DNA from 2 places in the Bradyrhizobium sp. 31Argb genome. Region 2 is predicted to be linked to the other one. Evidence: predicted binding sites of a transcription regulator. Region 2 holds the regulator's gene; the other holds the start of a gene.

Region 1 (3,409 bases), on a different contig from region 2:
TAGCCGATACCGGCGACAGAAGCGGCTGCGGCTCCGCCCAGAAACCACCGACGCGAAGCCGTGGCACCACGAGACCTGTCGCGCGCCGAAGCACCGTCGCTCGGCTTGCGACGCCCTGCAGTCCCGAGCCCCTCCCACAGAAGGTTGGCTTCAGCGAAGGCTGCGGCATGCGCCTTGCTGCGGCCACACCAGCTCTTCAGCGCTTCGGCGTCGGCAATCGTGGCGCGCCCCGAAGTCAAGCGCACAAGCCATTCCTGCGCTTCTCGTTCAAGCATGTCCTGTCCGTCGTCAACCGTTATGGTGGGATCTTCCTCGTGCATCCCGCCCTCTCAAGACTCTTTCCGAGCGCCGGGACCGAACCTGCGAATAACTTTTCTTCCCAGACGGGCCGAACAATGTCGCAGCGCTTGAACAAGCTCTTTCTCGACCATCCTGATTGAAATGTTAAATCGCTGCGCGATGTCGTCATGCTTCATCTCGCTGACCCGCGCGAGCAGGAAGATCGCCTTGCGGCGGGGGGACAATTCGTCCAGTGCGGCCTCCAGCGACGCCACTTCATCCCGGGCCTCAGCGATACGTTCGGGATCGAGCACCCCATCCATCATATGGCGCACGATCTCGACTTCCGCAGGAGACAGCCTGCGGCTGTCCGCCTGCTTCTTGTCCGCGGCCACGTTAAGAGCCATGCGAAATAGGTACGATTCCGGCCGTCGTATTGCACCGACATCGCCGATGCTATCGATCCGAAGCCAGGTTTCGTGCAGCACTTCGGTCGCAAGTGCGTCCGAGCCCAACCGGCGGCGAAGGCGTTCCCAGAACTGCCGATACCCCGCCTCAAAGATGGCGCGCATGCGAATACTCGATCCCTCTGTCATTGGCGGGAATGAAGCATGTCCGCACACGTCAAGGTGTACGTCCTCGGCTGCAGCACGATGGTAACAGGTTGCGGCAGGCCCGGCGGAGGTGGCGCGACACTGGCGTTCGCCATGAACTTGGCAATGGATTCGTCGCGGTGTTCGTCTCCACTCGTTCCAAGCGGATGAAGCGCCTGGATGGTCCCGGCGTCGCCTATCCAGATCTGAAACGCAGTGCGATACTGACCCGGCCGCGTCTCATCATTTTGGCAGAGAATGCGTTCGATCATCCCTTGAACGTGGGAGAAGTAGGCATCGTAGTCGGCAGGACGCTGCTTCTGTGACTGCGCCGCCCCGGATTCTTGTTCAGACACCTTCGGGCCGACCGTGAATGCGGTGGCACCGGCATAGCGGATCGAGAGGCCGGTCCCGGCCAGCAGAACACGCAAGGCGTCTGCGGGCAGCAAGCGCCCTTTGATCGCCGAGGATTGCAGCCCCTTGGCCAGTTCGGCATCGATCAAGGCAGCCATTCCGGTTCTATCTGCAAATTCGACCAAGGCATTTGCCAAAGGCTGCGACGGGATGTCGAAATTCTTCAACCCATCAAGCGCGAAGGAGAAGTTGCTTCCCAGAAGCAAAAAGGTGAACAACGCCAGCGGCAGGTAACACTTAAAGCCCCGGTATTGCGCGAAAGCTAGCGCATCCGGCATCTGGATCTACCCCACCCTTCACAACACTGTCACACTTGATCGACCAGACCTTAGGCAGCGACTGTTACAATTGGATGTCAAGACCGGGATGATCCCACTCCGGCGGCCGCAATGCCATGCGCTCTACCGGTTACTGAGAAAACATCTTCGGTGAGAGCTTTTTTGGTTCATCGCTGCCGCAGCTTATGAACTGATGCTTTTTTCCCAAGTTAATAGCTGTCTGCTTTTCCTTTCGAGCTGGAACGCAGTCGTTCCAAAGCTTCTGGCAAGCCGCTCTACGACGCGAGCGACATTCGCGTTCCCGTGCTCCTAGAGCATGATCCGGAAAAGTGGAAACCGGTTTTCCCTCGCGACAAACGCGAAGCGTTTGCGCGGAGATCATGCTCAAACAAAGAGCTAGAGCGGGATGACGATCCGAAGAAAAGTCGTCACGCTCTGGTGCACGCCGAATGGGACCGGGACGTGCCCATCGCGTCGACGCAAGAGTTCTTCCGCTCTCTCAAGTGGGCGCCCTACCGGCGATGGGTGGAAATCGGCGAAGGCACGCACATGGAGCTACTGGAGAAGAACCGCCTGCATGCGTTCGATGCTATCAGCCAGTTCGTCGCCGAGGACCCTGCTCGAGGCGTTTCCACTCATAAGAAGCCAGCTGGAAGCGCGTAAAATGAAACCCTGAACACTTGCGGGTAGTAACATCCGCTGCGAGCAACAATGTGGGAGTAGACGAATAGCAAAAACGCCTTTCGTGTCAATTGCTTACGCCCTTGGTGCGTTCGAAGGCGGTCTCTTTTGTCGCGATATCAATGGGTTGCCAAGATATTCCAAAGCATAAGGTGCGCTTCAAGCCCATAAGTATCTTTGAGAAAGGCCGCCCAAAGAGCGGCTTTGCCGCCGCCTTTTCGAGAGAATCGCCCGTTGGCGGCGTGATCGGTATCGCGGCCGATCTTGCTCTTGAGATCGTTTGAAAAGCTGCCTCCCAGCACGCAGACGTGTTGGAGAAGGTGCTTTATTTTTGGCGAGTAGCGGGACCGGCGGTCGGAAGATCGGACACGGTGTTGCGCCTCGGACGCGAAACTAAAGCACAACTGGACTGTCCGATTGGCAACACCTGAGTTCGCAAGCGACCACACCTCAGTTTTGGATTTCGAAAAGTGAGCACGCGAACTCAGTGACGCTCGCTCGGTTCGCTCGGCCGCCTGGTCAATTCCATCAAGTGCCAGCCAACGTGAGCTAGCGTGGATCAGTCCAGTCCATCATGGTAAAGCTTGAGCTAGCAACCGGCAACAAGATCAAGGTCAATCAACGATAGTCCGCTTTGCGCCATAAGCTGCCTTTCCGCCATGTCGGATTTTTGACCCAGAGCGGAAGTAGCGGACTCGAACGCTGAGCAGACTCGTCATTTAATCACCTGAGCCTAATGTCGAGCCATCCCAGATCGTTGACCTCGATTTGATCGCCCTCGCCAACGACGACGGTCGTCGTCTCAGCCTCCACTATTGCTGGGCCGTCGATTTTGTTGCCCGGTCGAAGCTGATCCGCATCGAATACTTCAACCTCTCGCCACTCGCCGAAAAATGCCTTTCGACTTCCTTTTGGTCTGCAGGGCGCCAAAGTCTTCTGCCCGCGCGCGACCTGTCCGACGCTCGGGACAGCGCCTACGGCAGCGACCCGCGCATTGACGAACACCGCTTCCTGATCCGGCGACGAGTATGTGTATAGCTCTTCGTGGCGACGATGGAATCGCTCCTCTATCCGATCGACGATGTTCTCCGACGTCCAATCAAGACCGTTTAGGGGGACATCAATCTGGAATATCTGCTCGCCATAGCGCATCTCGGCGGAGCG
Region 2 (3,409 bases):
TCTGCACCTCATCGAAGGCGAGCAGGAGACCGTGCTCGTCGCAAAGCTGGCGCAGCGCCTTGAAGAAGGCCGGCGGCGCAGAGCGCACGCCGCCTTCGCCCTGCACCGGCTCGATCAGGATGCCTGCCGTCTGCGGACCAATCGCGCGTTTCACCGCTTCGATGTCGCCATGCGGCACCTGGTCGAAACCGTCCATCGGCGGGCCGAAGCCCTCGAGATATTTGGCGGCGCCGGTCGCGGCCAGCGTCGCGAGCGTGCGGCCATGGAAGGCGCCTTCGAAGGTGACGATGCGATAGCGCTCCGGATGCCCCTTCGAGAAGTGATAGTGACGCACGACCTTGATCACGCCTTCCATCGCTTCCGCGCCGGAATTGCAGAAGAACACGAAGTCCGCAAAACTCTGCTCGCACAGCCGCGCGGCAAGCTTCTCGCCGTCCGGGCTCTTGAACAGGTTCGACATGTGCCAGAGCTTCGTCGCCTGCTCCTGCAGCGCCTTCACCAGATGCGGATGGGCATGGCCGAGCGCGTTCACCGCGACGCCGGAGGTGAAGTCGAGATAACGCTCGCCTTTGGTCGAGATCAGCCAACAGCCTTCGCCGCGTTCGAAGCCGAGATCGGCCCTGGCAAAAACGGGAAGCAGATGCGACGTGGCGCTGTCGGTCATGGCGATCACTGAAGGGTTTTAGACAAGCCTTTCAGATGAGCCCTGGCGGCGTGCAGCGATGCAGACACGCGGCTGGAGCTCATCCAGCGAAAACAAAACGTGCCGCCTTTGCAGGGCGGCACGTAAAGGCATTCTATGCGCGCGGCGGGTGCTGTCAATCGCCACGAAGCCGCCAGGCTGCGCTGCAAAGTACCGGGTAATCCGCGGGTTTCCAGTGTAGTGGAAAAGCCCGATTGCAATCCCTAAATGTCGGAACATGTGGACGCATAGGCGCGGACTCTTGCGCCAGAGTCACGCCATATTGTAGCGTCTGGCCTGTCGGGTACGACATCTCGTGCGGCAGTTTTGATCCCTAGAGTCCTTTGTGTGCGGCGTACACGTTCGGGTGCGGTTTTCGTGCCCGGCGAGCCTTAAGGGATTCTGCCCGCAGGGATTTTTGAGATTAGGCATCGCAGCGCTGTCCCAGGATCGGCCGGCGCAACGCGAAGGGAAAGATGCGATGACGGTATTGACCTGGTCCGACGAACGCGTCGAGCAATTGAAGAAGCTCTGGGAAGCCGGGCTCTCGGCCAGCCAGATCGCAGCGGAACTCGGCAACGTGACGCGCAATGCAGTGATCGGCAAGGTGCACCGGCTCGGCCTCTCGGGTCGCGCCAAGAGTCCAGCCGCCACCGCACCGCGGCAGCGCAAGGCGCGTCCCGCACAGCCGATGATGCGCGTGGCGCGTCCGGTCTCCCGCGGCAACACCGCGCTCGCGCACGCCTTCGAGGTGGAGGTGGAAGCGGACCCTATCGCCTACGACAATGTGGTGCCGATGAGCCAGCGGCTGTCGCTGCTCGAATTGAACGAGGCCACCTGCCACTGGCCGGTCGGCGATCCCTCGAGCCCGGAATTCTTCTTCTGCGGCGGCAAGGCGCTTCCCGGCCTTCCCTATTGCGCGCACCACTCCCGCGTCGCCTACCAGCCGGCAGCGGACCGCCGCCGTCCGACGGTCAAGCCGTCACACGGCAAGTAAGCCGACGACAGATCGTAGCCCGGGTGAAGCGCAGCGTAACCCGGCAATGCTGTATCGGCAGGTCCAAATTTCCCCGGGTTACGCTTCGCTGCACCCGGGCTACGGATTGAGGTCGCCGAGTTACGACTGCTCGGCCTTCGCGAAGCGATCATCCAGCGCGTAGCCCGCGCCGCGGACGGTGCGGATCGGGTCCTGCTCGCGGCCGGGATTGAGCAATTTGCGCAGGCGGCCGATGTGGACGTCGACGGTGCGCTCGTCGATATAGATGTCGCGCCCCCAGACGCTGTCGAGCAACTGCTCGCGGCTGAACACGCGGCCGGGATGCTCCAGGAAGAACTCCAGCAGGCGATATTCGGTCGGGCCGAGATCGATCGGACGGCCCGAGCGCGCGACGCGACGCTTCTCGCGGTCGAGCTCGATGTCGCCATAGGTGAGCACGGTGGCGAGCCGCTCCGGACTTGCCCGACGCAACAGGCCCTTCACCCGCGCCAGCAGTTCAGGCACCGAGAACGGCTTGACGATGTAGTCGTCGGCGCCGGTCGCCAGTCCCCTCACGCGCTCGCTTTCCTCGCCGCGCGCGGTCAGCATGATGATCGGGAGCTGCTTGGTCTCCGGCCGCGCCCGTAGACGGCGGCACAGCTCGATGCCGGAGAGTCCCGGCAGCATCCAGTCGAGCACGACAAGGTCGGGAATGCGTTCCTTGAGCCTTGTGTCCGCATCATCTCCACGGGCGACCGTTTCGACATCATAGCCTTCTGCATCGAGATTGTAGCGCAACAGCGTCGTCAGCGCTTCTTCGTCTTCGACCACCAGAATGCGTGCGCTCATCGGCTTGGCTTCTCCTATAGCGGGATGACTCTCTGCCTGAATCGTCATCCCACTCTTCCTTTGATGTTTTGAGCAGGATCTTCTTCGGAAAACCGGCTTCGACTTTCCTGGATGTGCTCTAGTTGCCCGGAACGGTCGTGGCGAACGTCGTCATATCCCCCTTCGGCCGCTTGTCGGTCATCTGCTGACCCTCGATCATGTAGAACACCGTCTCCGCGATGTTGGTGGCGTGGTCGCCGATCCGCTCGATGTTCTTGGCGCAGAACATCAGGTGGATGCAGAACGAGATGTTGCGCGGATCTTCCATCATGTAGGTGAGGAGCTCGCGGAACAGCGAGGTGCAGATCGCGTCCACCTCCTCGTCGCTCTTCCAGACGTTCATCGCGGCCGGCAGATCGTGCGCGGCATAAGCGTCGAGCACGGACTTGACCTGCGACAGCACGAGGTCGGTCATGTGCTCCAAGCCGCGGATCAGCTTCAGCGGCTGGAAGTCGTTCTCCAGCGCGGCGACGCGCTTGCCCATGTTCTTGGCGAGGTCGCCGATCCGCTCGAGGTCGGTCGCCACCCGCATCGCGCCGACGATCTCGCGCAGGTCGACGGCCATCGGCTGGCGGCGGGCGATCGTCAGCACGGCGCGCTCTTCGATCACGCGCTGCAGGCTGTCGATCTCGATGTCGGAAGCGACGACACGCTTGCCGAGCGCAATGTCGCGGCGGATCAGCGCATCGACGGATTCGGTGATCATCCGTTCGACCAGCCCGCCCATCTCCGCGACCAGACGGGTCAGTTCCTGAAGATCGCTGTCGAACGCCTTGGCGGTATGTTCAGAAGCCATGATGTCCCTCCTCAACCGAACCGGCCGGTGATGTAGTCCTGGGTGCGACGATCGCTCGGCGAGGTGA

Evidence for each region. The regulator PhoB, encoded in region 2, activates phosphate uptake and scavenging genes when phosphate is short. The targets are predictions, from matches to a motif close to TGTCATNNANCTGTCAT.
Region 1: the regulator PhoB is predicted to act here: its motif matches at 1,628-1,644, upstream of AAFX91_RS12075 (STN domain-containing protein).

Annotation. Positions count from the first base shown of each region.
Region 1 covers NZ_JBEGDB010000046.1:16,269-19,677, reverse strand. The annotation lists gene AAFX91_RS12085 (FecR family protein) at 1-320, opposite strand, end outside; gene AAFX91_RS12080 (RNA polymerase sigma factor) at 330-851, opposite strand; gene AAFX91_RS12075 (STN domain-containing protein) at 872-1,564, opposite strand; gene AAFX91_RS12070 (hypothetical protein) at 1,868-2,227, shown strand; gene AAFX91_RS12065 (hydantoinase/oxoprolinase family protein) at 2,969-3,409, opposite strand, start outside.
Region 2 covers NZ_JBEGDB010000201.1:1,481-4,889, forward strand. The annotation lists gene AAFX91_RS29420 (aspartate aminotransferase family protein) at 1-664, opposite strand, end outside; gene AAFX91_RS29425 (GcrA family cell cycle regulator) at 1,164-1,679, shown strand; gene phoB (phosphate regulon transcriptional regulator PhoB) at 1,800-2,507, opposite strand; gene phoU (phosphate signaling complex protein PhoU) at 2,626-3,342, opposite strand; gene pstB (phosphate ABC transporter ATP-binding protein PstB) at 3,354-3,409, opposite strand, start outside.